3 regions of the Ruegeria sp. YKSD179 genome follow, and region 1 is predicted to be linked to each of the others. Evidence: riboswitches for the same ligand, from Rfam matches in the RefSeq annotation. Region 1 holds a riboswitch; each other region holds the start of a gene.
The links. Region 1 has a riboswitch for thiamine pyrophosphate ahead of thiB (thiamine ABC transporter substrate binding subunit). Riboswitches for the same ligand answer to the same signal wherever they lie in the genome.
Positions count from the first base shown of each region.

Region 2: linked by a shared signal. The riboswitch ahead of AC2FNE_RS23080 (ABC transporter substrate-binding protein) and the one ahead of thiB (thiamine ABC transporter substrate binding subunit) in region 1 are both predicted to bind thiamine pyrophosphate.
Region 3: linked by a shared signal. The riboswitch ahead of thiD (bifunctional hydroxymethylpyrimidine kinase/phosphomethylpyrimidine kinase) and the one ahead of thiB (thiamine ABC transporter substrate binding subunit) in region 1 are both predicted to bind thiamine pyrophosphate.

Region 1 is NZ_JBXWRL010000054.1:5,045-15,917, forward strand. Features, by position in the region: gene AC2FNE_RS20325 (sugar ABC transporter permease) at 1-724, opposite strand, end outside; gene xylF (D-xylose ABC transporter substrate-binding protein) at 782-1,801, opposite strand; gene AC2FNE_RS20335 (ROK family transcriptional regulator) at 1,952-3,169, shown strand; gene AC2FNE_RS20340 (CRTAC1 family protein) at 3,159-4,670, shown strand; gene AC2FNE_RS20345 (cytochrome-c peroxidase) at 4,671-5,972, opposite strand; gene AC2FNE_RS20350 (aldose epimerase family protein) at 5,969-6,922, opposite strand; gene xylB (xylulokinase) at 6,919-8,376, opposite strand; TPP riboswitch at 8,709-8,814, shown strand; gene thiB (thiamine ABC transporter substrate binding subunit) at 8,847-9,827, shown strand; gene AC2FNE_RS20365 (thiamine/thiamine pyrophosphate ABC transporter permease ThiP) at 9,803-10,873, shown strand, end outside.
Region 2 is NZ_JBXWRL010000079.1:1,136-11,560, forward strand. Features, by position in the region: partial or broken gene AC2FNE_RS23060 (flavin reductase) at 1-8, shown strand, start outside; gene AC2FNE_RS23065 (LLM class flavin-dependent oxidoreductase) at 13-1,074, shown strand; gene AC2FNE_RS23070 (aldehyde dehydrogenase) at 1,075-2,556, shown strand; gene nrtS (nitrate/nitrite transporter NrtS) at 2,680-2,907, shown strand; gene AC2FNE_RS23080 (ABC transporter substrate-binding protein) at 3,111-4,046, opposite strand; TPP riboswitch at 4,256-4,355, opposite strand; gene AC2FNE_RS23085 (mannitol dehydrogenase family protein) at 4,544-6,037, opposite strand; gene AC2FNE_RS23090 (L-iditol 2-dehydrogenase) at 6,037-6,810, opposite strand; gene AC2FNE_RS23095 (ABC transporter ATP-binding protein) at 6,807-7,811, opposite strand; gene AC2FNE_RS23100 (carbohydrate ABC transporter permease) at 7,824-8,654, opposite strand; gene AC2FNE_RS23105 (carbohydrate ABC transporter permease) at 8,667-9,533, opposite strand; partial or broken gene AC2FNE_RS23110 (ABC transporter substrate-binding protein) at 9,642-10,425, opposite strand, start outside.
Region 3 is NZ_JBXWRL010000018.1:45,501-56,373, reverse strand. Features, by position in the region: gene dnaK (molecular chaperone DnaK) at 1-1,122, shown strand, start outside; gene dnaJ (molecular chaperone DnaJ) at 1,197-2,345, shown strand; TPP riboswitch at 2,552-2,658, shown strand; gene thiD (bifunctional hydroxymethylpyrimidine kinase/phosphomethylpyrimidine kinase) at 2,701-3,504, shown strand; gene AC2FNE_RS11505 (FAD-dependent oxidoreductase) at 3,501-4,478, shown strand; gene thiS (sulfur carrier protein ThiS) at 4,462-4,656, shown strand; gene AC2FNE_RS11495 (thiazole synthase) at 4,659-5,423, shown strand; gene AC2FNE_RS11490 (thiamine phosphate synthase) at 5,420-6,016, shown strand; gene AC2FNE_RS11485 (HesA/MoeB/ThiF family protein) at 6,013-6,978, shown strand; gene AC2FNE_RS11480 (ABC transporter ATP-binding protein) at 7,248-7,976, shown strand; gene AC2FNE_RS11475 (ABC transporter permease) at 7,973-8,707, shown strand; gene radC (RadC family protein) at 8,743-9,498, shown strand; gene AC2FNE_RS11465 (phosphate ABC transporter substrate-binding/OmpA family protein) at 9,502-10,873, opposite strand, start outside.

The DNA.
Region 1 (10,873 bases):
AACCCAGGATGGAGACTGTCATAATAGCTGCAAGGGTTGACTCCGCCCAAACTGGTTTGACGGGAAAACCGTGTGCAGCTTTTGCTCGCCTGCTGCTCCACAATGCCCATATTGCGACTGCCGCGGCCAGAAAACCAAACATCCAACTTGCCGTGGTGCCCAATGTTCCGTTGGTTCCGCCGAACTTTAGAAAGTTGCTGTCCAAGGGGCCGATAGTCTGTCCGCTGGTCAGATACCAAGCAACGTTTCGCCAAACCAGAAATCCGCCAAGAGTCACAATGAATGCCGGGATCGTAAGATAGCCGACCATCCACCCATGAAATGCTCCGATCAGGGTTCCGACCAAAAGTCCGATTACAATTGTGATTGCCCAGGTTGCCGGATTGTTCAAACCCATGCCCAACATGTGGGGCAATAACTCGGTCTGAGTCATTGCCATTACTGCAGAGGTCGTTGCCAACAGTGCACCCACTGACAGGTCGATGTGGCGCGTGACGATTATGAAAACCATTCCGCACGCCATAATTGCCACTGACACAGTCTGAATCGATAAGTTGAACAGGTTTCGCGGTGTAAGGAACCGCCCGTCTGTGACGATGTTGAAGCCAATGCAAAGGATGACGAACGCGCCGATCATTCCCAAAAGCCGCATGTCCAATTCCAATTGCTGGAATAGGCTGGCCTTTGCTTTTTGAGGAACCGGCTGAGACGAAGTTTCGGTCATTTCCGATCTTTCATATTCAGCTAGTGTCCCCGACCTGAGGGCCGGGGACAGCGTGTTTTAGTTACAGGGTGCAGGTCCGTTTTCAACACCCTGGCAAAGGTCTGCTAGTGGAATCCAACCGGCATCTACAACGACCGAAAGGTTGTCTTTTGTGATTGGTACCGGGGCAAGGAATACCGAATTCATCTCGGTGCCACCGGGCGATGTCCAGCTGACCGCGCCTTCGATGTCACCTGGGCTGGTACCGCCACTAAGAGCCACTGCGATTTCGCCTGCCGCTTTCCCAAGTTCGCGCGCGTCTTTCCAAACCGATACTGTTTGGGTTCCCAAAGCGACCCGGTTCAACGCCGCATGGTCGCCATCCTGTCCCGAGACGGGAATACCTTCCATGCCCTGTGCGGTCAGTGCAGCTACAACACCGCCGGCCGTTCCGTCATTAGAGGCAACAACGGCATCGACATTGTTTTCGTTCGCTGTCAGAATTTGTTCCATATTACGCTGCGCGTTTGCCGGAAGCCAGCCGTCAGTATATGCCTCACCGACAATTACAATGTCTCCGCTGTCAACTGCAGCCTGAATGATTTCTTGCTGTCCGCCCCGTAGGAAATCGGCATTCGGGTCGGTCGGCGACCCTTTGATCATGACGTAATTACCCTTTGGCATCGCGTCAAAGACTGCACGCGCCTGCATCCGGCCAACTTCGACATTGTCAAAAGTCAGATAGAACGCACGATCGTCTTCGATCAATCGATCATACGCTATGACAGGAATACCCTCATCAGCAGCGGCCTGTACTGCCGGGCCGATTGCTTGTGCGTCTTGTGCAAGAATGATCAGTGCGTCCACACCCTGAGCGATAAGGCTTTCAATGTCCGACAGCTGTTTTGCAGAAGACGATTGAGCATCCGCTGAGATGTATTCAGCGCCGCCTGCTTCTAATGCTGATTTGATCGCCGCTTCGTCTGTCTTCCAGCGTTCTTCCTGAAAGTTTGACCAGCTTACGCCAACAACGGGGTCTGCAAAAACAGCCGAGCCCATCAATGCAACCGCAGCCGAAAAGCTGAGAATTCTTTTCATGATTTCCTCCCAAAGGCCGAGTCATCCTGTCGTGATTCGTGACTCTCGAATTTTGAGTACCATATTTATTTCAGCGGGTAAAATATTTAACCTATCGGGCGCGTGAATTTCCTAATAGATTGACCAAATGACGAGATTCGCGAGGAAAGAATGCTAAGCAACAAGGACTCGCCGGTTTCCTTGGACCAAAGGAATGCCACCCGCTTGCGGGTTCTCGAACACATTAGAACAAGAGGGGCGACATCGCGTATTGATATTGCCACTGCTTTGAATACCAGCCCTGCAACGGTTACCGCTGCTACCGCCGATCTTATTTCAGCCGGGTTGATCAAAGAGGTTGTAGGGGAATCAAAGTCGAAATCTGCAAAACGAGGCAGGCCAAGAGTTTTACTGCAACTGGACGGAAGCTCTTATTTCGTTGCAGGTTTGAAAATCGCACGACAAGTAATTTCAGTTTTGTTGGTCGACTTTGAAGGCAAAGAAGTCTCCTTGCACACGCATTCCTTGAACAAAACCAGTATGTCGCCACGCGATTTGGTGAAAACAATATACACTGCACTGGAACAGGCTTGTTCACGGACAGAAATAACGATTGGTGACTTGTCTGGTGTATCAATTGGGATAGCGGGACTGGTGGATGCAAAGAGGAATTTTGTTCATTGGTCGTCATCCTTGACCGAGCGAAACGTGGATTTTAGTCGATTGTTCAAGGAATATATTCCCTGCCCTGCGTTTATCGAAAATGATGCAAATCTGGTTGCAAAGGCGGAACAGCTTTTTGGATTGGGAATCGGGCTCAGGAACTTTCTTGTCGTTACAATCGAACACGGTGTCGGCCTTGGAATTGTGCTGGATGGAAAACTATACCGAGGAGAGCGCGGGTGTGGAGCTGAATTTGGCCACGCAAAAGTTCAACTGGATGGTGCTTTGTGCCAATGCGGTCAGCGAGGGTGCCTTGAAGCTTACGTCGGTGATTATGCTCTGATCAGAGAGATGACCGTTGCGACGCAAGATAGAAAGCCAGAAACGGTATCCGATATACACGAACGGGCCAACTCGGGTGAGCAAATGGCGATATCAGTACTGAATCGAGCCGGTCAGATGTTTGGTCTTGGGATCTCCAATTTGATCAACTTGTTTGACCCAGAGTGCATCATTTTGTCTGGCGCCCAGATGAGTTTTGAACATTTGTGTTCGGACGAAGTCATGGATCGGATTCAGAGCGGAGTAGCCAACGTAGATGCTCCTTTGCCCGACATAAAAGTACATCACTGGGGTGATCTGATGTGGGCCAAGGGCGCGGCTGCATACGGCATCGAACAGGTGTCGATTCTTAAAGTCAAAGAGTTGCCGACGAATGCGGCCTGAGCTTATCGTTTCGATCGTGGTCGCGACGGCTGCCGATGCCGAGACAAAAATCCCAAGTTTTGCGACAGTAGAAATTCCTGCACATGTATACGACGGTGGTTGGGAACATTTCGTCGGTGGAGGTGTAGCCGTTTTCGATTGCAATGGTGACGAATTGCCCGAGCTATTTGTGGCGGGCGGTTCCAATCGATCTCAACTTTTCAAAAACACATCCTCTGACAAAATTTCGTTTACAATCGATACACCTGATGAATTGTCACTGACTGGGGTGACCGGGGGTTATCCGATTGATGTCGATAGCGATGGCATCCTTGATCTTGTTGTCTTGCGCGTGGGCGATGACCTTTTGTTTAAAGGCAATCCTGATTGTGAATTTAGCCCATTCAGTGAATTTGATTTTCAGGCCGAGGATCATTGGACAACAGGTTTCTCGGCGACATGGGAAGGCAGACAAACACTGCCTACTTTGGCGTTTGGAACCTATGTTGATCGGTTCGATCCAAATGGTCCTTTCGGAACCTGCGGACCAACTGTTCTTTATCGCCCAGAGGAAGGGAAATACCGCAAGCCGGAACATTTGGAGCCAGGTCACTGCTCACTGTCCATCCTTTTTTCAGACTGGGCACGAAACGGCCGTGCAGACCTTCGGGTCAGTAATGACCGACATTATTATGTCAACGATGGGCAAGAACAGTTATGGGCCATGGAACCTGCGCCACGGCTTTATTCGCTTGAAGAGGGATGGATGCCATACTCAATCTGGGGGATGGGTATCGCGTCACGTGATCTAAACGGCGATGGGTTTCCCGAAGTTTACCTTACATCAATGGGCGATCAGAAACTTCAGGTTTTCGACTCCGATGTCGATGGGCCAACATGGCGCGACGCAACTTATGAAAAAGGTACAACGGCTCACAGGCCACACTTAGGGGGCGACGGTCGCCCTTCGACTGGATGGCACGCCCAGTTCGGCGATTTTAACAATGATGGTTTAGACGATATTTTCGTAGCCAAAGGAAATGTCGAGCAGATGCCCGATGCTGCCCTTTACGATCCTAACAACATGCTATTGCAACAAGGGGACGGTCAATTCTTTGAAGCTTCGGTTGAAGCGGGCATCGCATCCATGTCCAAGTCCCGTGGCGCGGCAATCGTGGATTTGAACAACGACGGCAAACTGGACTTGGTGGTAGTCAATCGGGGAAGTGAACTCGAAGTCTATCAAAACCAGCTCCAAACTGGGAACTGGTTGATGTTGGATGTCGTGCAGAAGCGACCCAATCGAATGGCGGTGGGTGGATTTATCGAGATCGAAACTTCGATTGGACAGCAAGTCAGAGAAATAACTATTGGAGGAGGCCACGCAAGCGGGATTGCAGGTCTTCATCATTTTGGGCTTGGTTATGACGAGCTTGTTACAGTTAGGGTCATTTGGCCCGATGGCGTCGAAGGTGACTGGCAGGCCTATACCCCAAACCAGATAGTCAGAGTAACTAGGTAACTAATTTTCAACTGGCAGACCGCTTGGAACCTCTTTCGGAACACCCAACCGTTTTGCGGGGTCTTCCAGAGCGCCGAGAAAGGCCAAGATCGCGCTGATTTCTTTATTTGTCAGGCTAATCTCCGGCAGGTCATTGCTGTCCAAGATCGCATTTAGATGAGCCGAGTCCAATAGCGACCGCGTGTCGTCAGATTTCGGGATCTCAGGTAACAGAGCCAATTCGACGGAGTACGTGCGTAAGGATGTAGAAGGGTCCAGATGATGACGTATGATGTCTTCGAGTTGTGAAAAAGCACCATTATGCCCGTACGGCGCCGTTAACGTGACATTCCGCAAAGACGGTGTGCGAAACGCAAATGCATCTTCCGGATTGCCGGTTACACGCAGTCGCCCATCATCTCTGGCATGGTTCTCAAATCGCGCCGCTTTTCCCGGCCCAATCTGCGGCATCGCTATAGAATGAAATTTGTGATCTGTCTGGAACCACCCAGAGTGGCATTCGCTGCACCCTGCCTTTCCGTAGAACAGCTTTAAGCCAAGGCTCGCTTCCTCGGACAATGCTTCCTCACCTCGCATTGATCTGTCGAAGGCGCTGTTGTCAGCGCGCCATTCAAAGACGATAAAATCAGCGATCGCATTCGCTATCGCGGTGAAGGTGATGTCTTCACCCGGCGAAATTTCTTCAAACCGACGCTCGTATTCCGGTATTGCATCAACACGTGCTGCGATCAGATCCCATGCACCGCCTACTTGTGTTAGGAACCCCATTCGGACAGCTTTGCTAACGTCATTTTCCGAATAATGCCCTGCCATTTCATCTTGCGACAATACAGGGAACATGGCTTGTGCCGCCAAAGCAGATTTAAAACCCGGTCTCATGTGCATGCCCAAAGGCGTTCTTATACCATTCGGCTGCGCTGGATCTGTCTCAAGTCGTCCGTCATGAAAGAATGTCGTAAATTCCGTTGCGCCCAGATTCCAAAGACCAGGCGAATTGCGAGGAATTCGCTGTTCTGGAATATTCGTTAGGTCGATCAGTCGCTCGGTTCCCAAACCAATACCACCCTCTCCGATGCCAAGGGATAAGCCGTCTGATGTACCTAGTTTTGGGTGATGACAGGTTGCGCAGCTAATATTTTTGTTGCCTGAAAGTATAGGGTCGAAAAAGAGTAGTTGCCCCAGCTTAACACTTGATAGGTCCGGAGTGACGAATTCCGGGGTCGGTCCTAACGACTGCGCCCGAGCGCCAGATGACATCACCAGCAAAACACCTAAAATCGAAATAAGCAATTTGTAGATCATGTCTGGCACCCGGAAATTTCCAGCGTAAGTGTCTGACGGTAAGGATTTTCTGGTGTAGATATTACAGAGGGAAAAGATGGGATATTAATTGCATTGGGATAACCCGACGGTTCAATGCACAGCCCATCTCTTGGATAAAACGGAGTTTTCAGCTTGGCTCCAGAATAGACTTGGGCTCCGGGTTGATCTGAAAAAACACTTAAGGTCACTCCTGAAGGGGCGGCCAATTCTGCAACCAAGTTATCCGGTTTTCCTTTGGTATCAAACAGGTAGTAATGGTCTAAGTCAGGTGAGGACGTTCCAATTACCGTTGGTGATGAAAAATCCAAACCCGTGCCTGCCGCATTCCAGATTTTACCAGACGGGACGCCTTCCTCGTCGAATTCAAGCAACTGATTTGAGTCGAGCATAAGTTTATGTTCGGAAATTCCCGTTGTACTGCCTAAAGAGTAGTAGTTGTGTTGAGTAATGCTAATAGGTGTTGGACGATCAGGTTGCGCGTGAAACGAGTACACTAGTTTTGGAAACTCAAGAGTTACCTGAACCTCAAATTTTACTTTGCCAGGAAAACCGTTGTCCCCATCCGGTGAGGTCAAACGAAGCCGAGCTTCGGACGGCGAAATTCGAGAGATGTCCCAATGCCGATGCGATAAACCAGCCGGCCCACCGTGCAGGGTATTTCGGCCCTCGTTTGCGTTTAGTTCAAAATGGGATGTCCCCAAAGAAAACTTGGCTCCTCCGATCCGGTTGGCGACGCGTCCAACAATTGCGCCCATGTAATTCTTGTCGGTCAAATACGCCTTTGGATCATCGTATCCAAGGATCAAAGGAATTTCGTCGTACCACCAACCTTGCGTAATTGCGCCATAGCTTAACAAGGAAACGGTCATCGGACCGTCAGTTAGCAGAGTACATTCATCGGGGTCGCGATCTTCGCTTTGCAGTCTCATCGAGCGGCCAACGGTGAAAGCGCTGAATAATACTGAGTGTAGCGATGGTACTCGGTCTCATAAGCATCGGCTAAGCCGCGTATTGGTTCGATGGTTTCCTGTTGTTCCGGAGGTGTCATGACGTCCGCAGCAGAGGAGCGGTTAGCGGCACAAACAGCTAATCGTGCCGCGCCTTTTGCTGCCCCGATTTCGCTTCCTTTAGGCAATGTCAACGGTGTGTTCAGCACCGTGGCAAGGGTTTCCAGCCAATACCGGGACCGGGCCCCTCCGCCGACAGCGAGTAAGTTGGACGGCTGTGTGCCAGTGTTCTTTAAAGCCTCAAGGCAGTCCCTCATTGCATAAGCAACACCTTCCATCACGGACTGGGTGAGGTCTGCCTGCTCGGTAGCAACATCTATTCCCAAAAACGCGCCACGAATTGCGCTGTCGTTATGAGGAGTCCGTTCGCCTGACAAATACGGCAGAAATGTTATCGAAGACGGGCCAGTTATGTTTTGGGGCAAATCGGAAGCCAGCGTGCGAACTGGTTGGCCCACATTGCGTGAAAGCCAGTTCAAGCTGTTAGTGGCAGAAAGGATAACTCCCATCTGGATCCAGCGGTTAGGCACTGCATGGCAAAAACTGTGAACTGCGGTCTCTGGTGCAGGGCTGCAGGATTCCCGGGCTACAAGCAAAACACCTGACGTACCCAAGGACAAAAATCCATCGCCTTCGTTTATGCATCCGATCCCGCACGCCGCAGCAGCATTGTCGCCCGCGCCACCAGCAACAATGACAGGTTCGGACAAACCCCATTCTTGTCGCAGTTCGGGCCGAAGCTCGCCAGAAGACTCGCTCCCTTCAAGTAAGCGAGGCATTTGATCGAGACGCATATTGCTTAGTTCGAGTGCTGTATTCGACCAAGTCCGCGCGTTAACATCCAGCCACGATGTTCCCGCGCTATCGGACATTTCACTGACATATTCCCCGGTTAGCCAAAGTCTTAAGTAATCTTTCGGTAATAGAACTTTGGCGGTTTTGGAAAAGATATCAGGCTCGTGTGACCTAACCCATTCCAGTTTTGGAGCGGTGAAGCCAGGAAAGACGATATTTCCTGAAATCTTTCGCATTTCCGGATATTGGTCGAGCTTCTTCGCCTCGTCTGCAGACCTAGTGTCATTCCAAAGGATGCAGGGTCGCAAGGCATTGCCTTCACCATCAAGCAATGTCGCCCCGTGCATATGTCCGCTAAGGCCTATTCCTTTTAGCGCGCAAAATTCCTTGTTATTGGACGAGCGAAGATTTCCGATTACTTTCTCGCAAGCGGCCACCCAGTCCAGCGGAGATTGTTCGGACCAGCCGGGTTTGGGGTTCGAAGTTGTAATGGCAGCTTCGGCTTCGCTAATTACGACACCCGCTTCGTCCATAAGAATTCCCCTGAGCCCCGACGTTCCCAAGTCCAACCCAAGATACACTTTGCGCCCCTCTTTCGATTATTATTTCAGTGGGTAAAATTATTACGTAAAGACGTCTTGTCAACAAAAGTTTCACGAGTTTGGAACCTTTACCATACCTATCCCTGACTTCAAAAACGTGGCAGGTTCTTCCGCTCCTACGTATTCGGATTCGTATGTAATGTAGTAAATTCAAGCCCCTGTTTTACCCAAACTGACTTCGGAAAATACAAGGTCGCATTTTCAACAACATTCCTCGGTCAAGATATGCGGGGACTCGTCAGTAGGTTTTGTCAGATAGGATTAGATGAAGTTGGTTTTGGTTGTATTTTCTTCCAGTTCCTCCTAATCACAGTTTTACCTCGGGGTGCGCGGTAAGCCGCGCTGAGACGTCGTTTGACGAACCCGTTGAACCTGAACCGGCTAGAACCGGCGGAGGGAAAGGTGACGGTTTCATCCATCCTTGCCCTCTCGCCGCAATGGAGGATGACATGAAGCATCTGCTAATTGCTGCGGGACTTCTGAGTGCAACAGCGGCTTTTGCCGCCGACAAACCTCAGCTGACCGTTTACACGTATGACAGTTTTGTTTCCGATTGGGGACCAGGTCCGCAAGTGGAAGCTGCGTTTGAAGAGGTTTGCGACTGCAAGTTGAACCTTGTTGGCATCGAAGACGGTGCGGCGCTTTTGTCTCGCATTCGTCTTGAGGGCGAAAACACAGACGCCGATGTCGTGCTTGGGCTTGATAACAACCTGATCACATCTGCAAAGGAAACCGGTCTTTTTGCCCCTCATTCGGTGATTGCAGAGTACAACCTCCCGATCGAGTGGTCGGACGAAGTATTTGTGCCATTCGACTGGGGTTATTTCGCGTTTGTTCTTAATGCCGATGCGGTAGCCCCTGCTAACTTCCGTGAATTGGCAGATAGTGATACTAAGATCATCATCCAAGATCCTCGCTCTTCGACGCCGGGTCTGGGCCTGCTCTTGTGGGTCAAGGCAGCATATGGCGAGGAGGCATCGGAAATTTGGGCGGGCTTGGCCGACAATATCGTGACGGTTACCAAGGGGTGGTCAGAAGCTTATGGACTTTTCCTTGAAGGTGAAGCTGACATGGTCCTCAGCTACACCACATCTCCCGCTTATCATTTGATCGCTGAAGAAGACGACAGTAAGGCGGCCGCGTCCTTTGACGAAGGTCACTACATGCAGGTCGAAGTTGCCGCAAAACTGGCGAATACCGATCAGTCCGAACTTGCTGATCAATTTTTGCAGTTTATGGTGTCAGACAAATTCCAACAGATTATTCCTACGACCAACTGGATGTATCCGGCGGTAACTCCGGCCAATGGGCTGCCTAAGGGATTCGAGACTTTGATTGTCCCCCAAAAGGCGCTTTTGTTTGAGCCGGATCAGGCCGCAACCGAACGTGAACAGGCAATTTCGGAATGGCTGAGCGCGCTCAGCCAATAAGCCCTCTACCCGGTGTCGGTGCAGCCACGCTTGTTGCTGCACTGATACTGGGTACTTTGGCAGCAGTTGCCCTGCGTGCTGACTCTGGTGGGATGTTTGCGTTTTCCGACTGGGCTGCCTTGCGTTTTACGCTGACACAGGCAGTTTTGTCTTCGGTGATCAGCGCTGGCCTTGCCATCCCGACTGCACGTGCGCTGGCGCGCAGGAGGTTTTTTGGCAGGCAGGTATTGATAGCCTTGTTAGGGGCTCCGTTTATTTTGCCGGTGATTGTTGCAATACTTGGCATTCTACAAGTATTTGGAAGGGCAGGTTGGATTTCTGAGGCTTTGGGCTTCTTTGGTCTTCCGGCCATCCGTGTATACGGATTACACGGTGTGGTGTTGGCACACGTATTCTTCAACTTGCCCTTGGCGACTCGTCTTCTTCTTCAGGGATGGCAGGAAATTCCGGCTGAACAGTTTCGGCTAGCTGCGCAGCTGAACTGCAAGGGTATGGCAATGTTTCGATTGCTTGAGTGGCCGATGCTGAAGCGCGTTCTACCCAGCGTTCTGGCAGTAGTTTTCGCGATCTGCTTGACCAGCTTCGCTGTCGCGTTGACGTTAGGCGGTGGACCGCGCGCAACAACGATTGAACTCGCAATCTATCAGGCGTTTACTTACGATTTTAATTTGGGTCGCGCTGCGCTTTTGTCCACTGTCCAATTGGCATTGACGGCTGCCGCGGCATTGGTCGCGTTGCGATTTACGCGGAAAGAAGGATTTCGAACAGGGCTTGACAGGGCAATTCGTCGATGGGATGGGGGCTCCCCAGCAATCGATACGTTTTGGATCTCCGCCACTGCGGCTTTTCTGCTGTTGCCCCTGTCGTCAGTGGTGATTTCCGGCGTTGTGGGGTTATTAGAATTGCCTACTCAGGTCTTCAAGGCGGCAGTTATTTCGGTTGCAGTGGCTGTTGCCAGTACTTCCATCCTTTTGTTCCTGGCATTGCCAATGGCCGCAGCTGTGGCAGTCAGGCGGCACAGCTTTGTTGAGCTGATCGGGATTCTC
Region 2 (10,425 bases), on a different contig from region 1:
GGGGATAAGCATATGAAGTTTTCGCTGTTCGTGCACATGGAGCGCAATGATCCAGCCAAGCCGCACTCAGAGCTGCTGGACGAACTAGTCGAACTGGTAGAAATTGCAGAAGCCGGTGGGTTTGAAATCGCTTGGGTTGGTGAGCATCACGGCATGGAATTCACCATCGCACCCAACCCATTTATCTACATCACTCATTTGGCGCAAAAAACAACAACCATTCGTCTTGGCACCGGCACTGTCGTCGCGCCATTTTGGCATCCTCTTAAACTCGCAGGTGAGGCTGGGTTGACCGATATTATCACCGATGGGCGGCTGGAACTAGGTATCGCGCGCGGGGCTTACCAGTTTGAGTTTGACCGCTTATGTGATGGAATGCCAGGTCCCGAAGGCGGCGCTCATCTTCGTGAGATTATCCCGGCAATCAAAGGCCTTTGGTCAAAAAATTATACCCACAAAGGTGAAATATGGAACTTCCCCGAAACCACACCTAGCCCTCTGCCATTGCAACAACCGCACCCACCTATTTGGGTTGCCGCTCGGGATATATCCAGCCACGAATTTGCCGTGGAAAACGACTGCAATGTAATGATCACGCCGCTTTGGAAAGGCGACGAAGAAGTCGATGACTTGATGCGAAAGTACAACGAAGCTTTGGCGAAGAATCCGGGAAAACTCCGGCGCGAAGTAATGTTGTGCAAACACACCCACATGGTCGAAAATGAGCGAGAGGCGCAGGACGCAGCAAAACAATTTAACAAGTATTTCAACTACTTTGGCGCTTGGTTCATGAATAAGCGACCTATTCAAGACGGGTTCATCGAACCACTTAGCGAGGAAGAGCTGGCCGCCAACCCAATGTACGCCCCAGACGTGATGCGCCGCGATTTGCTGATCGGCACGCCCGAAGAAGTAATTACGAGACTAAGACTCTACGAATCCTGGGGGGTAGATCAGTTCAGTTATTGGATCGACAATGGCTATCCGCACGAAGAGAAAAAGAAATCTCTCATAAGGTTTATCGAACACATCGTTCCAGTGATGTCTGGTGACCCCGCTCGAAAGGCCAGCTGAATGGGAGACTTTCCGGTTTTTCGAAACTACATTGACGGCTCTTTTGTCGAAGGTAGTTCCACTTTTGAAAGCATAAACCCGTCAACAGGTGAAACATGGGCCATCATGCCTGCAGCTGGTGCCGCAGACACAGCCCGCGCGGTCGAGGCGGCTAACCGCGCCTTTCTGTCGCGTGAATGGGCTGGCTTGACACCCACTGCACGAGGAAAGCTGCTGTACCGACTAGCGGATTTATTGGCAGAAAATGCGCAGGACTTAGCCGAGATTGAAACCATCGACACGGGTAAAATCATCCGGGAAACGAAGGGTCAGGTCGGCTATACCGCCGACTATGTGCGTTACTTTGCGGGCCTTGCGGACAAGATCGAAGGCAGCCATTTACCAATCGACAAGGAAGAACTTGAAGTCTATTTACGCCGCGAACCAATCGGGGTCGTGGCAGCTGTCGTTCCGTGGAACTCACAGTTATTTTTGGCAGCCGTCAAATTCGGCCCTGCACTGGCGGCAGGATGCACCATTGTGCTGAAAGCGTCTGAAGATGCACCGGGGCCGCTGCTGAAATTTGCAGAACTTGTAGACGAAGCGGGTTTTCCACCTGGAGTTTTCAACGTGATAACGGGTTTTGGCGAAGAATGCGGACAAGTGCTGACATCGCATCCTGACGTTGCACGCATTGCTTTTACAGGCGGCCCTGGTACCGCAAGGCAAATCGTTCAAAACTCGGCAGAAAACCTTGCATACACCACGCTAGAGCTTGGCGGGAAATCGCCTGTCATAGTTTTCGACGATGTAAACTTGGATTCCATGATCAATGGTGTTGTGGCAGGAATTTTTGGCGCCGCCGGGCAAAGCTGCGTTGCCGGGTCGCGTCTTTTAGTTCAGCGTCGAGTGAAGGACGAATTAATTGGCCGACTCAAAGCCAAGGCTGAGGATATCCTGATCGGTGACCCATCGGATCCGGCTACGGAATACGGTCCTTTGGCGACCAAGGCACAAATCGACAAAGTTGAACGTGTCGTCGAGAGCAGTATCGCTGCGGGCGCGATACTGATAACTGGTGGAGCACGCCCTGAAGGATATCAGGGAAAACAATACTACCTGCCAACTATACTGGACTGTTCAAATGTGAAGGATGCGGACTCGGTTACCGAGGAATTGTTTGGTCCGGTACTTAGCGTTCTTACCTTCGATACCGAAGATGAAGCCATCGCAATGGCCAATTCAACCAATTTCGGATTGGCAGGAGGCGTCTTTACAAACAACCTATCCCGGGCTCACCGCATGATCCGCGCAGTACGAAGTGGCATTATTTGGGTTAACACTTACCGCGTCGTTTCGCCGATTGCACCCTTCGGCGGGTTCGGGGAAAGCGGTCTGGGTCGCGAGGGAGGAATGGAGAGCGTTCTGGATTATACACGCGCTAAAAGTGTCTGGATAAATACCTCTGACGCACCCATCCCCGATCCATTTAAGATGAGATGAACGACCCGCGGAGGTGGTCCCTGTTATTTAGAGTTGCTTCTTCAACCTTGCTTGTGGTCTTTCAAGGCAATAACTGAGCGAGACGCCAGCAGTTTCCTTAGGCTTCAAAGGTGAAGATCACAAATGGCCAAATTTCTGAATCTTGCAATCCAGCCTTCGGTCATGCGACGCGCAGGTCGCATAGCCTTAATAATTGGCAGCGTATTTTTCTTGATCAACTATGCAGATAAATTGATCGCAGGCACGATTACGCGTCCGGAAATAATAAAGGCAATGGTCAGCTACTGCGTGCCCTACTGCGTTTCAACTTATTCGTCGGTTATGGCGGTCATCGAAAGCGAGTCGGCATAACATTTGCTACAATTGTGAACCCCGAACCATCCTCAACTGACTCAACGCAATCTCCTAGGGCATACATTGAAGAAGGTAATATGCGCGATGACACGTCAAAGCGTTCGTCAGCACATAGCAAATTCAATCTCAACCTTTGTGACCTGCAACCATCGAATTGCAATTCGATGGCTGGGTTTTTACCATGTTTAATGGTCGCTTGATTATTGCTCTCCTAAATCAACCGCCAATTTCGAGACGGGTCTAGTACCCTCAACCAGCCCAATATCCGAGAGGAACGCTTCGAACCGTTCATAGCGACCTTCGTCCAGGGCCTCAGGACGTAGAGCAAACCTTGGCAACGTGTCGATCCAAGCCTTTGCGTTCAAATCGTCATTCAACTCCGCAGCGTAGTTTTTGAAGACGCTCCAACTTTCGATCGGGTTGTTGACAATGAACTGAGTGGCCAATTGGGTAGCACCCAAAAACCGACGAACCAAATCTGAATCCATTCGATCAGCGTTCGCCACATAAATCAATTCATCGTAGGTCGGCACTCCCTCTTCCTCTACGTAAAAACACCTCCCTTCGACGCCTTCTATTTTCATCTGATTTAGTTCAAAGTTCCGGTAGGCTCCGATTACGGCATCGACCTGACCGGACATAACCGACGACCCCAGCGAGAAATTTACATTCACAAGTTCGATCTCATCCAGGCTGACGCCATTTCGCTTCAATATGGTTGTCAACAATGCTTCTTCGAAACCAGAAACCGAAAATCCTATTTTGCCGCCCTTTAGGTCTGAAACTTGCTTTACTGATCCGTCTTTCAGAACCAGTAGACAGTTTAGAGGAGTGGCTATCAGAGTACCTACTCGGACCAGAGGCAAACCTTCTGCCACCTGCAGGTGATGATTAGGTTGATAACTGACCGCTAAATCTGCTTTCCCTGCAGCAACCAACTTGGCGGGCGCTGATGGATCTGCCGGAGGAATGATTTCAATATCCAACCCTGCATTGGAAAAATACCCAAGTTCCTGAGCGACAATGATGGGTCCGTGGTCAGGGTTTACAAACCAGTCAAGTAGAATGGTCATCTTGTCAGTTGCCCACACAGGTGTCGGCAGGACGAGGGCCGCGCACATTATCAGATGTTTCACAATTGGTTTCCTTGTTCACAAAAGCTAACAAAGTAGCTCATCAGGACATTTCGGAGATCTGCCGACGTTCTTTACCCTGACAAAACACAGGCCAGACGACTTAGAATTGCCGGTGTTTTCAAATTTATCATTTGCAGCAAATCTTATGGACGACACGCCCAGAATCTCTTCGACTTATGTCAGAACGAGCGAGGGAAACCAGCGGTGGGGTCCACCTTGAAACTGTTTCCTACGCCGGTTCTAACCGGTTCAGGTTCAATGGGTTCGCGTAAACGTCTCAGCCGAAATTTGGCACCCCAACAGTAAGCCGGGAAATAGTGAAGTTGGCCGCGACATGTCAATCAGTTTTCATTCGGGATGATCCCCAAAGGTCGTGTTTTGCGTTTGCCCACACACAATGATGGTTACTGATTGAGATGATCATTACCGATACAATCGCCGTTGCAAAGCCGATTTTCCAGCATCCAATTGGTTAGAATTCGGACCACTCCGTTCCGTTAAGCCAAATAACGACGTATCGCTGCACGGCTACCGTTTTTAACAATCTCGTCTAACCAAACTTTGAACTGAGCCGCAAAGCGCTCGTCGTGACCAATTTCGCCGTAAAGGTTGGCTTTTCCAATCCACGCCTGCGCTCCCTCATGCGCTGCGAGGGCGGCACCTTTCAATTCGTTCCAGATCGGATCGTTCGGGGAAATCTCGGTCCCATCTTCGCGAAGGCCAGTGCACATCCGGCACCAAAGCGCTTGTGACAATGCCAAGCCAGAGATAGGCGTCCCAGCGTTTATAGCATCACGCAGCGACGGCAGCAAAAACCCCGGATGCCGGGAAGACCCGTCAAAAGCTACTCTGCGGGTTGTGTCGTGGATCGCAGTATTGGAGAACCGCCTCTTTACCAAAGCAAGATAGTCGACTGGGCTAGCCCCTGGAACAGCCTGAACAAGAGGCACAATTTCTTCAACCTGAACCTTCTGGAAGAACTCCGAGATATCTGGATCCTGCATGCAGGATGAAATTGTCGGTGCACTCAGGATCTCTCCCACATTTGCAAGAAGCTGATGACCGCCGTTTAATATACGCAGTTTCATCACCTCATAGGCGTGAACGTTTTTCGTTATTGTTACGCCAACATTTTCAAACGGGGGTCGATCTCCACAGAAATTGTCTTCAATCACCCATTGCCGAAAGTTCTCATGCGTTACAGGTGCGAGATCATTGATGCCTAGTTCCATAGCTTGTTCGACCACCTGATCCGTTGTGGCCGGCACAATGCAATCCACCATCGAATTTGGAAAAGCTCCGTATCGATCAATCCAATCAGCCAATCCCGGGTCAGATAGCCCTGCCAACCCAACAACGCAGTTTCGCAGGATCGCGCCATTGCTTTGCAGGTTGTCGCAACTAAGAACCGTGAAGGGTTTCAGCCCGGCCGACCTGCGCCGTGCAAGTGCCGCCACAATTGCGCCGAATGCCGTGCCTGGATGGTCGGGATTTTGAGCATCACGGAGTATTTCTTCGTGATGAATATCGAATTCTGAAGAATTCGCGTCGAGGTAGTACCCGCCTTCGGTCACAGTAAGTGACACAATGCGGATGGCCGGTTCGGCCATTTGCCGGATCAGCGACGAATTGTCAGACTCGATTGGAAGATAGCCGATCATAGGGCCGATAACTTCGGCAGATGTTCCGGATGGGTCCAATTCAATCAGTGTCGTGAGACAGTCTTGCGCCAATAACCTCTCACGCATTGCTGCGTCATAGGCTCGAACCCCTGCCCCTATGATCGCCCAATCCTTTGCCACGCCTTGCTGCATGAGTTGGTGGATATACCAAGCCTGATGCGCACGGTGGAAATTCCCAAGGCCGATATGAACGATGCCAGGCTTCAAATCCTCGCGCCGGTACTTCGGTGTTTTGACGTGCGCGGGCAAATCATTTAATCGGTCGCACCGCAATTTTACCGGTGCATTCGCCTTTGCTGTTGGGTTCATCAGCTCATCCAATTTCCACCGTCGACATTGTAGGTTTGAGCCACGATGTACTCAGCTTCATCAGATGCCAGGAAAACGGCCATCCCCGTCAGATCCTCAGCGCGCCCCATGCGGCCATAGGGTACCGCTGACGCGACTTCGCGCCTTTTTTGCCCGCGTTCTTTACCCTCATATTTTGCGAAAAAGGCATCGACACCATCCCAGTGTTCGCCGTCGACAACCCCTGGCGCGATGGCGTTCACGTTGATCCCATGCGGTATTAGATTCAATCCCGCTGACTGCGTCAGCGAAATGACAGCCGCTTTGCTGGCACAATACACTGCCACCAATGGTTCACCACGACGTCCGGCTTGCGAAGCCATGTTGATGATCCTGCCTTTGGTTCCATTTTCGATCATGTGCCGGGCAACGGCCTGAAGCGTGAACAGAGTTCCGGCGACATTGATTTCAAATACCCTATTGTAATCCTGTCTTTCGATTTCAGTGATCGGAGCGGCTGAAAAAATCGCAGCATTGTTAATTAAGATTTCAATTGGGCCAAAATGCGAAGAAACCTCAGAAATTGCGTTATCGATACTGCTTTGTTCGCGGACGTCCATTTCTACAGCCATTGCTGAAGACCCTATTTCTGACGCAGATTCCTGCGCACGTGCGACGTCGACATCTGCCAATGCTACACGCGCACCTTCTGAGGCGTAGGCCTCGGCGAAGGCTAGTCCAATACCGCGGGCAGCACCTGTTATGAGTGCCGTTTTGCCAGCCAACCGTTTCATTCGATTCGCAAGCCTTTCGCGTCGAAACGATGAATCACATCCGCACGCGGCGTCAGCTGGATACGGTCACCATGTCGGAAACCGACCTCACCATCAGCTCTCACAGTGATAGTTTCCGCCAAGCCTGTTTCGTGAATATGAAAGAAAGTATCTGACCCAAGATGTTCGGAAACGCCTACTACGCCATTCCAAGTTCCTTCATTTTCGGAAACAGCGATGTGTTCAGGTCGTACGCCGATGGTGTGCGCTCCATGTTTTTCGGCCTCTTCGCCTTCGATGAAGTTCATCCGGGGCGAGCCAATAAAACCCGCTACGAAAAGGTTACGCGGCGTACGGTAAAGTTCCAAAGGGCTGCCGACTTGTTCGATTACACCTGCCTGAAGCACAACAATCTTGTCAGCCATGGTCATTGCTTCGACCTGGTCGTGGGTGACATATATCATGGTCGTCGCAAGACGTTCGTGAAGCTCGCTGATTTCCAGCCTCATACCAACGCGTAAAGCCGCGTCGAGGTTCGACAAAGGTTCATCAAAAAGGAACGCTGCGGGTTCCCGGACAATTGCTCGGCCAATTGCAACCCTCTGGCGCTGACCGCCAGACAATTGCCCGGGTCGGCGATCCAGATAGTCGGTCAGGTTCAGAACACTTGCAGCTCCTTCGACGCGACGGTCGATCTCAGCCTGATCCAGCTTTGCCATACGCAACGGAAACGCAATGTTCTTGCGCACGGTCATATGCGGATAAAGCGCATAGGACTGGAACACCATCGCCAACCCTCGTTTCGCGGGCGGTACGTCCGTTGCATCCGATCCATCAATCTCGATCGAGCCTGAGGTGATGTCTTCCAACCCTGCGATCAAGCGTAACAAGGTGGACTTGCCGCAACCCGAAGGGCCAACAAAAACTGTGAACTCGCCATCTTCGATTGTCAGATCCAGAGGGGGAATGACCTCGACGTCGCCGAAGCTTTTCGTCACGGACTTGAGTTGAATGCGTCCCATTTGTCTCGTTCCTTATTTCACAGCGCCGAAGGTCAAGCCGCGGACAAGTTGTTTCTGACTGAACCAGCCAAGGATTAGAATTGGTGCAATCGCCATGGTCGATGCCGCGCTAAGTTTCGCAAAGAACAGACCTTCTGGGCTGGAATAGCTGGCGATGAACGCGGTCAACGGGGCCGCGTCCACGGCGGTAAGGTTCAGGGTCCAAAACGCCTCGTTCCAAGCCAGAATGAAGTTCAGCAATACAGTTGATGCTATGCCAGGTACCGCCATAGGTGTCAGTATGTGAAGGATCTCTTCCTTCAGTGTCGCCCCATCCATCCGCGCGGCCTCCAGAATCTCTCCGGGGATTTCGCGGAAGTAGGTGTAAAGCATCCAAACGATGATAGGCAGGTTAATCAGCATCAACACAACAACCAGACCGCCGCGCGTGTCCAAAAGACCCAACCGAATAAACAGAAGGTAAATCGGGTAAAGCACGCCAACCGCTGGTAACATTTTCGTCGAAAGCATCCACAGCAGAATGTCTTTGGTGCGTTTGGATGGCACAAAGGCCATTGCCCATGCGGCGGGCACTGCGACAATAACACCCAATAGGGTCGACCCACCCGCAATTATTACCGAGTTCCAAAGGAAACGCATGTAATCTGAACGCTCCTGCACGATGGCATAGTTTTCCAAGGTCCAGTTAAAGTTAAGAAACAGTGGCGGGCTTGCGATTGCCTGTGCCTCAGTCTTGAAACTGGTCAGGATCGTCCAAAGGATCGGGAAAAATATCAGCAGACCAACTGCCCAAGCTAGGGCGGTGTTAAACGATTTGCGACGTGTCGTGACTGCGCGGGCCATGATTTTCTCTCCTCACGCGTCCAGGTTCTTGCCGACGATGCGCATCAGGAAGATGGCTACGATATTGGCAAGGATGATGGCGTAAACACCGCCGGCTGAACCGAGACCCACATTTTGACTTTCCAGCACACGTTGGAAAATCAGGTAGGTCAGCGTCCGAGTTCCGAAAGCACCACCTGTGGTTACGAAAATCTCGGCAAATATCGACAACAGGAATATTGTCTGTATCAAGATCACAATAGTGATCGCGCGGCTCAGGTGCGGCAAGATGATATGATAAAATCGCTTCAGCGGCGGGGCTCCGTCCATCTCGGCAGCCTCAAGCTGTTCGCTGTCCAAAGACTGTATTGCGGTTAGAAGGATCAGAGTCGCAAAGGGTAACCATTGCCAAGAAACGATCATGACTATCGAAGTCATCGAAGCTTCGGACAGCCAAGAGATCGGCTCTGCTCCAAAGAACCGCCATAGATGGGCAAGCAGGCCGTTTACCGGATCCATAAACATGTTCTTCCAAACAAGCGCAGACACGGTTGGCATTACAAAGAACGGGGCGATGACCAGAATGCGAACAACACCCTGCCCCCACATCGGTTGATCCAGCAGCATAGCCATCAAAACGCCGAGTACGACAGTGATCACAAGAACACCGCCGACGATTACCAAAGTAGCTTGTACTGCAGGCCAGAATGCGCTGGACGAGACAAAACGAATATAGTTGTCAAATCCGACCCATCCTAAATCACCGCCGCGCAGCGGCAGGTATTTCTTGAAGGAAAAATACAGCGTCATCGTCAGGGGCACGAGCATCCAGCCAAGCAGCAGGACCACTGCGGGTGCCATCATCAGGCGTGCAACGGATCGGGAATGTTGAGTAGCCATGACGCAAAACCTCTCTGTTCAAGCCAATTGCAGCCTGCGAGAAAAATTCAATTTGTGAAAGAAGGCCGCGGGGGGCAGTCCCCTGCCCACCCGCTTTGGGAGTGTGCCTTAGTAACCTGCGGCTTCCATCTCTTCAGCTGTAAAGGCCTGCGCTTTAGCAAGAGCTTCATCTACCGTTTGCTGGCCCGCATAGACCGCCGAGAACTCCTGACTCACCTGTGTGGCGATGCCTGCAAATTCTGGGATCGCCACGAACTGGATGCCAGTGTACGGCGTCGGCTGCGCGCAGCAATTCTGCGGGTCAGCGGCAAGGATTGACTTTAGCGTCATCTGCGCAAAGGGAATATCCTTGTAATTGTCGTTTTCATACAAAGATGTCCGAGCGCCCGGAGGTACGTTGGCCCAGCCTTCGTTCTCGGCCACTAACTCGATGTAATCCTTCGACGTTGCCCATTCTATGAATTGCTTGGCTGCATCCTCTTGCTGAGTACCCGCCGGGATGGCAAGCGCCCACGCCCACAACCAGTTGGCACGTTTGTCGACGCCTTCAGAATTTGGAGCCAGCGCAAAGCCAACTTTGTCCGCTACAGTCGAATCATTCGGGTTAGTCACGAAAGACGCCGCAACGGTCGCGTCGATCCACATACCGCACTTGCCCTGCTGAAATAGCGATAGGTTTTCATTGAAACCGTTGGTTGCATAACCCGCCGGTCCGGATTCACCCATCATGTCCACGAAGAACGTAAGTGCCTCTTTCCATTCGGGCTGATCAAACTGGGGCTTCCAGTTCTCGTCAAACCAGCGTGCTCCGAAAGAGTTCCCGGTTACGGTGATAAAAGCACCACCTTCGCCCCAACCAGCCTTGCCGCGAAGGCAGATACCGTTGATATCA
Region 3 (10,873 bases), on a different contig from region 1:
GCCAAAATCGAACTTTCGTCAACCTCGCAGACCGAAATCAACCAGCCATTTATTTCGATGGGTTCGAACGGTCAGCCGCTGCACATGGTTATGAAGTTGACCCGTGCAAAGCTGGAATCCTTGGTTTCTGACCTGATCAAAAAGTCGATGAAACCCTGTCAGGCCGCTCTGAAAGACGCTGGTCTGTCTGCAGGCGATGTGGACGAAGTTGTTCTTGTCGGCGGCATGACCCGTATGCCGAAAGTGATTGAAGAGGTTACCAAATTCTTCGGTAAAGAACCCCACAAAGGCGTGAATCCGGACGAAGTGGTTGCCATGGGCGCCGCAATTCAGGCCGGTGTTCTGCAGGGCGATGTCAAAGACGTGGTTCTGCTGGACGTTACTCCGCTGTCGCTGGGCATCGAAACGCTTGGTGGTGTGTTCACCCGGCTCATTGACCGTAACACGACGATCCCAACGAAAAAGTCCCAGGTCTTTTCTACGGCCGAAGACAACCAAAACGCTGTAACGATCCGAGTGTTCCAAGGTGAACGTGAAATGGCGACTGACAACAAAATATTGGGTCAGTTCAACCTGGAAGACATCCCGCCCGCACCGCGAGGCATGCCTCAGATCGAAGTTACCTTTGACATCGACGCCAACGGTATTGTTTCGGTTTCAGCCAAGGACAAAGGTACCGGCAAGGAACAAAAGATCACCATCCAGGCCTCTGGCGGATTGTCCGATGAAGATATCGAAAAGATGGTCAAGGACGCCGAAGAGAATGCCGAAGCTGACAAGGAACGCCGTGAACTGGTAGACGCCAAAAACCAGGCGGAAAGCCTCATCCACTCGACTGAGAAGTCAATGGAAGAGCATTCCGACAAAGTCGACCCGACCACGATCGAAGCCATTGAACTGGCAATCGCTGCACTGAAGGATGAGTTGGAAACCGAAAATGCCGACAAGATCAAGTCGGGCATCCAAAACGTCACCGAAGCTGCTATGAAGCTCGGCGAAGCTATCTATAAGGCTCAGTCCGAAGAGGCTGATGATGAACCGGCGGCTGCGGACGCTGCTCCGGGCGAAGATGACATCGTCGATGCCGAGTTCGAAGATCTGGACGACGACAAGCGTAACTAACGGAAAGCCGGGCCAATTCGGGCCGGTCCGGTTGCCGGGCCGGCCCGATTACGTTGAGGCAGAAGGACATGCTGATGTCAAAACGCGACTATTACGAAGTGCTCGGTGTGTCCAAGGGCGCTTCGGCGGATGAGATCAAAAAGGGCTTTCGTAGAAAAGCCAAGGAACTTCACCCGGACCGCAACAAGGACAACCCCGACGCAGAAGCGCAGTTTAAAGAGGCTAACGAGGCCTATGATATTCTGCGCGATGCCGACAAAAAGGCAGCCTACGACCGTTTCGGTCATGCCGCGTTTGAAAACGGTATGGGAGGCGGAGGCCGCCCCGGCGGTGGGTTCGGCGGTCAGGGAGATTTTTCAAGCGCGTTTTCGGACGTGTTTGATGATCTGTTCGGCGACTTCATGGGCGGTCAAAGGGGCGGCGGCGGTCGTCGTGCCGCGCGGGGTTCGGACCTACGGTATAACCTTCGGGTAACCCTTGAGGAAGCCTTTGGCGGTTTGCAGAAGACCATAAACGTGCCGACGGCAGTTGCCTGTTCGTCTTGTGAAGGTACCGGCGCGGAGGGTGGCGTTGAGCCCACGACCTGCCCGACGTGCTCTGGCATGGGAAAAGTCCGGGCGCAACAGGGTTTCTTTACGGTGGAGCGTACGTGTCCAACCTGTTCGGGGCTGGGCCAGATCATTAAGAACCCGTGTAAGTCGTGCCAAGGTGCTGGTCGCGTCGAAAAAGAACGCGCGTTGTCGGTCAACATTCCCGCAGGTGTTGAAACAGGTACACGCATTCGTCTTGCAGGCGAGGGCGAGGCTGGAATGCGCGGCGGACCTCCGGGTGACTTGTATATATTTGTCGAGGTCTCTGATCATAAACTTTTCGAACGCGACAGCGTGAATCTCTATTGCCGTGTTCCGGTCAGCATGGCTAAGGCGGCGCTGGGCGGCTCGATCGAAGTTCCGACCATCGACGGTGGGCGTGGGCGCGTTCAGATACCAGCAGGCAGCCAATCTGGTCGCCAGATGCGCCTGCGCGGAAAGGGCATGCCGGCCCTGCGCGGCGGCGGCGTTGGCGATATGTTCATCGAGTTAGCGGTGGAAACTCCGGTCAACCTGACAAGCCGCCAAAAGGAAATTCTGAAAGAGTTTGAAGATTTGGGCGAAGACAATCACCCGGAATCTAAAAACTTCTTTTCGTCTGTAAAGTCATTCTGGGACGGAATGAAAGGCTGAGTCCAACTTGACTCGGCTTTGCCGACACTTCTCATATTTTTGGACCAGATCAATGGGGACAACTAGTTTTGATCTGGTCTCACTGTCTCTGTGGTGGTTGGCGCTATCTGTGAATTGAATCAAGTTCATTTACTCTATTTTTTCCAAATTTGACGATAGAATTTCGTATTTGCGCTTGAACTCAGACTCACCACCTGAGAATGTCCCTCCAACCGTTGGGGTGCCCTGATTGGAGGGCTGAGAGGCGTTGCTGCGTCAACCCATCGAACCTGATCCGGGCAATACCGGCGTAGGGAACGGTCTATTATGCACAGACGTTTTCTATGTTCGCTTTGCCTTTTATTGGAGCAAAGGCATGGCGTACGTAGCTTTGGCAATAGCTGGATCCGACAGCGGCGGGGGCGCGGGCATTCAGGCGGACCTAAAAGCCATGTCCGCGCTTGGCGTTTTTGGCGCCAGCGTAATCACTGCGGTAACCGCTCAAAACACACAGACCGTCAAGGCTGTTCACGGTATCCCGCAGGACGTAATTGCAGCACAAATCGAAGCAGTTCTGTCCGATCTTGATGTCGGCGCGATCAAGGTGGGAATGCTTGCAACGCGCGAGATAATCCAGACCGTGGCGATTGGCCTTCAGGGTTACGAAGGTCCACTGGTACTTGATCCAGTCATGATAGCAAAGTCCGGAGATGTTCTGTTGCGGCAAGATGCAGTTCGGACGCTACGCGAAACACTGTTGCCGCGCGCAACGGTTTTGACACCCAACTTGCCCGAGGCCGCCCTATTGCTCGATGCCCCTTTGGCGGAATCACCGAAGGAAATGGCAGAACAGGGGTTGGCTTTGTGCGAGTTCGGCGCGGGTGCAGTCCTGATGAAGGGCGGCCACGCAATCGGGGAAACTTGCCACGATCTATTGATTGACTGCAAAGGTATAGTTGGTGAATTCAAGGCCCGACGAAGGAAGACGAAGAATACTCATGGTACGGGATGTACCCTGTCATCTTCCGTTGCTGCAGGGTTGGCAAGTGGGCTTGATTTGAAGCTGGCCACCGCAACTGCACATGCCTACTTGCAGGGCGCGATCGCGCATGCGGACGATTTGAAAATCGGTTCTGGCCACGGTCCAGTTCATCACTTCCATAAGGTTTGGGCGACGTGAGCAAGTGGTCGGTAATTGGTGCCGGAGTGGCGGGCTTGACTGTGGCGAGCGAGCTGTCTGCCAGGGGTGAGTCGGTGACCGTCTATGACACCAAAGGATTGCCCGGAAAGCAAAGTTGTTCGTGGTGGGCAGGTGGCATGTTGGCACCTTGGTGCGAATCCGAAAAGGCGGAAGAACCGGTTCTGAGGCTGGGCCGAAAAGCGATCGCTTGGTGGGCAAACAGAACCGAAATTACAGAAAACGGAACTTTAGTCGTTGCGAACAAGCGCGACGCTCCGGACCTAAAGAGGTTCGGGCGGCGAACCGGGGGTTTCTGCAAGATAAAGGATGTCCAATTGCTAAAGTTAGAGCCTGACCTGACTGGTTTTGACGATGGACTGTTTTTTGCAGAAGAAGCCCATTTGGATCCCAGAAGGGCCCTGCGTGATCTGCATAACTACTTAATCAACCAAGGCGTGAAAATCAGTCGTCAAACTGCACCAAGCAACCTTGGAAACACGATTGACTGCCGGGGGTTGAGTGCTCGGGACGTTCTTAAAGATTTGCGGGGGGTCAAGGGTGAAATGCTTATCATCCGTTGTCCCGACGTACGATTGTCTCGACCTGTGCGACTGTTGCATCCGCGAATACCTCTTTATGTCGTGCCGCGTGGCGACGGCGTCTACATGCTGGGTGCGACCATGATTGAGGCTGAGGATCGTGGTCGCATTACCGCCCGGTCAATGCTGGAATTGCTGAGCGCTGCTTATTCCCTGAACCCCGCCTTTGGTGAGGCAGAAGTTCTGGAAGTTGGTGTCGACTTACGCCCTGCGTTTCCGGACAACCTGCCGCGTATCAGGCGTCGAGGACGCACAATTTACGCCAACGGCCTCTATCGTCACGGGTACTTACTTGCCCCTGCTTTGGCGCAAGGCGTGGCCGACTTGGCGTTGGAAGATAAACACTCGGAGATGGTCGATGAAGATAGTTCTTAATGGTGAGCTTTGTGAAGTTCAGGCAATGAATCTCGCGGAAGTTCTGGTGGAGCGCGGGCTAAACAGTCGCGTCGCCACCGCGGTAAACGAAGAATTTGTGTCATCAGTCATGCGCGCGGGTCATCAGCTAAGGGACGGGGATCGCGTCGAAGTTCTTTCGCCGATGCAGGGAGGCTAATTGTGAAACCTTTTTACGGGACGCAGTTGCCCAGCCGAATGATGCTGGGTACGGCTCAATACCCAAGCCCGGCAGTCCTTGCGCAGGCGTTTCGTGCCAGCAAGGCGAGTGTTGCGACGGTGTCTCTGCGTCGTGAGTCAGGTGCCGGGGAAACTTTCTGGCGGATGATCCAGGACCTGGGCGTGCTGATCCTGCCCAATACAGCTGGATGTCACACGGTTAAAGAGGCCGTGACTACAGCACACATGGCGCGAGAAGTTTTTGATACCAACTGGATCAAGCTGGAAGTCATTGGTCATGCAGATAGTCTGCAGCCAGATGTTTTTCAGCTGGTCGAAGCCGCACGCATATTGGCCGCCGATGGGTTTCAAGTCTTTCCCTACACAACGGAGGATCTGATTGTTGGCGAAAAGCTTTTGGATGCAGGCTGCGAAATATTGATGCCCTGGGGCGCGCCAATTGGATCAGGCCTTGGGCTGAACAATGAATATGCTTTACGGGCCATGCGTGCAGAATTTCCGGATGTCCCAATGGTGATAGACGCGGGGATAGGCTTGCCTAGCCATGCGGCTCATGCGATGGAACTGGGCTTTGATGCTGTGCTGATGAACACCGCAGTAGCCCATGCGGGTGATCCAGTGGAAATGGCACGAGCTATGGCGCAGGCAATTGAGGCGGGGACGAAAGCCCATCGGGCTGATCCCATTGAAGCTAGCGACATGGCAGAACCGTCCACGCCGGTTATCGGGAAGGCCTTTTTAACATGAATTTGGCTCGGTTTTACCCGATATTCGATAACTCGGATTGGTTGCGTAGAATGCTGCCTTTCGGGGTAAAGCTTGTTCAGCTTCGCATCAAGAACCAGCCAAAAAGCAAGGTCCGCGAAGAAATCGCGATTTTACGCGAACTTTGCCAGAGCCAAGGCGCTGTTCTGGTGATTAACGACTACTGGCAAGAAGCGATCGATGCGGGGTGCGATTGGATTCATCTTGGACAGCAGGATTTGGACGGGGCCGATCTTGCGGCGATCAAGAAGGCCGGCTTAAAACTCGGCCTATCGACCCATGACGACCTAGAGCTTGAAAGAGCTTTGGCAATAAACCCCGACTATGTGGCATTTGGTCCGATTTATCCGACGGTTCTCAAGAAGATGAAGTGGCGCCAACAAGGTCTGCAGCGTGTAACAGAATGGAAGTTACGAGTTGGCAGTATCCCATTGGTTGGGATAGGCGGCATGAGCGTCGAACGCGCGCCAGGGGTCTTGGCCGCCGGTGCGGATGTTGTTTCGGCGGTGACAGACATAACGCTGAACTCGAATCCTGAGTCACGTTTAATCCAATGGATTGAGGCGACTAGGTGAACCGGTACCAGCGTCAAACAATACTGCCGGAAGTGGGCGCGCATGGACAAAAATGTTTGTCCGAAGCCCGTGTTTTGATTGTGGGTGCTGGCGGGTTGGCCGCGCCAGTCTTGCAACTGCTCGCAGGGGCCGGATTAGGACATCTGACAATCGTTGATGGCGATGTTGTGGCACTATCGAACTTGCATCGCCAAACGTTGTTCAGCGAAACCGATTGCGGGCGACCCAAGGCACAAGTCGCGGCAGAACGATGCCGTGCGATAAACAGCGAAATCACAACCAACGTTCTGGAACAGGCTCTAACACCGTACATTGCGCCAGAATTGGTTGCTGACTCCGATGTTGTTTTGGATTGTGCGGACAGCTACGCTGCCAGTTACACGCTGTCTGATGTGTGTTTTACGCTAAAAAAGCCGCTTATCAGTGCCTCGGCCCTTGGTCTGTCCGGTTACGTTGGCGGGTTTTGTGGTGGCTCTCCGTCTCTGCGAGCGCTTTTCCCAGATGCTCCTGATACCTCGGCGAGCTGCGCGACAGTGGGTGTGTTGGGTCAGGTCGTAAGCATGATTGGGGCCATGCAGGCGCAAATGGCTCTGAATAAACTTCTTAGTTTTGACCCTTCGCCGTTGGGACAGTTAGTACAGTTTGATGCCCGGACCGGCCGCAGCACAGTATTTCGTTTTGACGATGCGCCTGAACCTGAGCGGTATTTCTCATTTGTCTCAGCCAATCAAATGTCCGAGCGCGATCAAATTATCGAATTGCGCGACACACTTGAGGCACCAGTGCCGATTCATCCGTCCGCAGCACGAATCACTGTCGGTGAGCTTCAGAAATTAGCCCCTAAACAAGGCCGAAGACTGGTTTTGTGCTGCGCGACGGGTCTGCGTGCTTGGCGTGCTGCAGAGTCGGTTCAATCAATTTGGTCAGCTGAGATCGTTCTGGCCGCAGCTTCGGCTTTGTGAGCAAAGGGCAATACTGGAAATGACAACCAAAATCACAAATGACCGAACACGAGCAATTAAATGAGCAAGCAAAATCGTCGCCGTGTATCGTTTTCGAAATTTTTCGCGACGGTTTTGCGTTCCATAGGTGTGTTTTTCAGAGTTTGGCCCATTCCAACGCCCAATTTAACAACGTGTGTGGGGTTGTTGGTTATTCCGATATCGGCAAACTTGCCAACAGGAAATGCATTGAAGCCGCGCACACGCAAATACCATTTGGACGCAAAGCTGTGACGAAGGCGCCTTCTCTGACAATCAGTGGTGCGGCGAAAATCCGTGGTGCTCCTTTGTTCGGTACCTTGAATCTGACTCTGGCTGCCGGGCAATGGAATTGCCTTCTGGGAGCGTCAGGAGTGGGCAAGACCACCGTTCTGCGTCTGATCGCTGGACTTGCAACCAAAGCGAAATTTTCCGGACAAATCACAGCAGGCGATGAGCAGCCAATTTCTGGTCGAGTCGCCTACATGGCCCAGAATGACCTGCTGCTACCTTGGGCGACTGTGACTCAAAACGTGTCCATAGGCGCTCGCTTGCGGGGTGAAAAACCAGATTCTGACCGTCAGGATCACCTGATCAAGCGGATGGGTCTACAAGACCACCGGAACAAAAAACCCGGTGCTTTGTCTGGTGGTCAACGTCAACGTGTTGCCCTAGCCCGCACTTTGATGGAGGACTGCCCCTTCGTTTTATTGGACGAACCATTTTCAGCACTTGATGCACGCACCCGCGCAGATATGCAGGACTTGGCGAGCGAGGCCCTGCAGGGCCGCACAGTGTTGCTTGTAACTCATGACCCTGGCGAGGCTTCCCGGCTTGGACAGTCGATCACGGTCATGACGGAACAACGTCTTATACGGTTTCAGCCACCGAACACATTGCCGCCGCGCAACGTTGATGATCTTTCAACGCTGGAAGTTCAAGGAGCATTGCTGCGCCCGCTACGGAAGGATGCGGCTTGAAATATCTTTCCGGGTTTTTCGCCGTTCTATTCGGGCTTGCGGTTTGGCAGGCCCTTGTAGAACTGACTGGGCTGCCCAATTTTATCTTGCCGGGTCCGGTACGGGTCGCCGATACTTGGTGGCAGAACCGCTGGCTGATCGCCGAGCACGCATGGGTAACAGCGGTCGAGGTTGTTGTCGCTCTGTTCTGCGGTACCGCCCTTGGCGTCGCCACCGCGCTTCAACTTGCCAGTTCGCGTATTGCCCGGATGTTGGTTCAGCCCGTACTGGTCTTTAGTCAATCTCTGCCGGTTTTTGTTCTTGCCCCTCTGCTGACCCTTTGGCTGGGTTACGGACTTTGGTCCAAAGTGGCGATGGCGGTTCTTATCATTTACTTTCCAATTACTTCGTCATTCTTCGACGGGTTAATGAGGACTCCGTCCGGTTACCTTGATCTGGCTCGCGTTATGCAAATTGGCCCCAAGGCGGTGCTTTGGCACATCCGAATTCCTGCAGCTTTACCTTCGCTGGCCACGGGGCTGCGTCTGGCGGCAATTTATGCCCCGATTGGGGCAGTTATTGGCGAATGGGTTGGGTCGGCACAGGGTTTGGGCTATCTGATGCTGCTTGCAAACGGTCGCGCCAAGACCGACCTGATGTTCGCAGCGATGCTTACACTTGGTGTATTTTCGATCACCTTGCATTTGATCGCTCACCACGCGACGGCTCGACTGATAGGCGAAAGCCGTTAACCTTTCAGAAACTGATTCTGCCGCAAATTTCAAACATGACACAGGACGCCTTTGCTGAAGCACCGACGCTATTTGAAATTGACGAAGCCCCGGTACAGCCGCTGCCTTCTGGTAAGTTGCCATCTTACATCAAGGATCACCGCAAAAGGCTGCGCGAACGGTTCATGTCAGGCGGTTCGGCGGCTATGCCGGACTATGAATTGCTGGAACTTGTACTGTTCCGTTCGATTCCACGGCAGGACGTTAAGCCGTTGGCGCGGGTTTTGATGGACACTTTCGGTGACTTCAACCGTGTTTTAACGGCACCAGTAGAACGGTTGCGAAAGGTGAAAGGCGTAGGCGACACGGTGATCACCGACCTGAAAATACTCGAGGCTTGCGCGCATCGAATGGCGCGCGCGCGCGTTATTCAGAGGCATGTGATTTCCGGATGGGACGCCTTGCTAGACTATTGCCACACAACGATGGCCCATCGAGAGACAGAACAATTTCGCGTCTTCTTTTTGGACCGAAAAAATGTCCTGATCGCTGATGAGGAACAAGCAAAGGGCACAGTTGACCACGTACCGGTTTATCCGCGCGAGGTTGCCAAACGCGCGCTCGAGCTAAACGCCTCAGCATTGATTCTGGTTCATAACCATCCGTCAGGTGATCCGACGCCGTCGCAATCTGATATCGAAATGACAAACCGAATTCAGGACGCATGCTTGGCGCTAGGTCTTACACTGCATGATCATTTGATAATCGGAAAATCGACTGAGCTGAGTTTTCGGGCCAAAGGATATTTGTAAGGTCTATTGGATCCAGATTTCGACCCTGCGATTGATCTTTTTCCCCCATTCGGTGTCGTCACAGGCCATAGGCATTGCTTCGCCGAACCCTACGGTGGTTAGTTCGGTACTGTCTGGAATTGCTGTTTCAACCGCAGCCAGAACAGCATTTCTAACGGTATTTGCCCTGAGTTTCGCTATTTGTGCATTCGAAGAAGCTGGTCCCTCGCCGTCGCTGAAACCAACAAAAGTCAGTTTGCGTGCATCGAACACGCCTCCCTCAAGAGCCTGCGCCAGTTGTAATATGTTAGATCGGGATTGAGCATCCGGGCGCGAGGATCCGGTCTCAAATCGAAATGAAAGAGTCAGCCTGGACATTGGGCGTAAGACTTCAATCATGCGTTGCAGTTCATCAAGACCAACTTCGGCTCCGCCAGAAGCAATCGAATTTGCAAGGCGATCGCCCTGCAGCCCTATGCGTATTGTTTCTGGTTCCTGATCGACCAGCCCTGCTTTGCGGATCACGACTTGGGCCGCAGGAGTTTGCGTATAAGCTAAAAACTGTCGGGCAATTCGAGGCAGGCGATATTGCGGAAGATACAAGAACATAGGCGCGGTCAGTGGGTAATCTTCGGTCTTCACCGATTTTCGTGTGGCGGTAATTTCATGCCCGCATCCTCCTGACAGTGCCAGGGCGCGTGCATCCCCGATTTCCGCAAGACTGCCGATCGCGATAGAAAATGGGTCATTGACGACGGTTTGGGTCAACTTACGAATTTGAGTGTGCCTAATGACATCATCGGAAAGTGTTGTTTTTGACGGGAATAGCAACTGATCGTCAACGGCTTGTGCAAGTCCCGAACCATTTGGAGGTAAGTGCAAAGAAATCGGAGCGTCTGGCCCCCCTAACTCTGACCAGTTCGCAATATCGCCAGCAAAAACGCGCACCAGATCTGATAGCGAAATATTTTGCACGGGATTGTCTGAGGAAACCATTGGCACAATGGCGTCCAGCGCCAAAACGCGTGACCGTACTGGATGGGAAAGATCACCCAGGCCAGCTACCTTGGCCGCATCCATCTCAGATTGTCGAACCTCTCGCTGAGCAAGAACAACATCTGCCTTGTTGTTGACGAGGTCTTCAAATCCGCCGCCTGTATCTGTTGAGCGGATAAAAAATTTGGCCAACGCCGCCTTGCGATCGGATTGAAACAGACTATAAAGAGTTTCCCGACCGTCTACTTCTTGGCGGCTGACGGTCAGGTTTTCTCGTTGTGCAAAGCCCTTTAACAATGCTGGCAAAAGTGCTTCTGCCATTACGGATGAACCGGAGAACCGAATTTCAGCTACGTAGTCGATCAAATTTGGACACGCTGGGCCATCACAGGTCACGCCA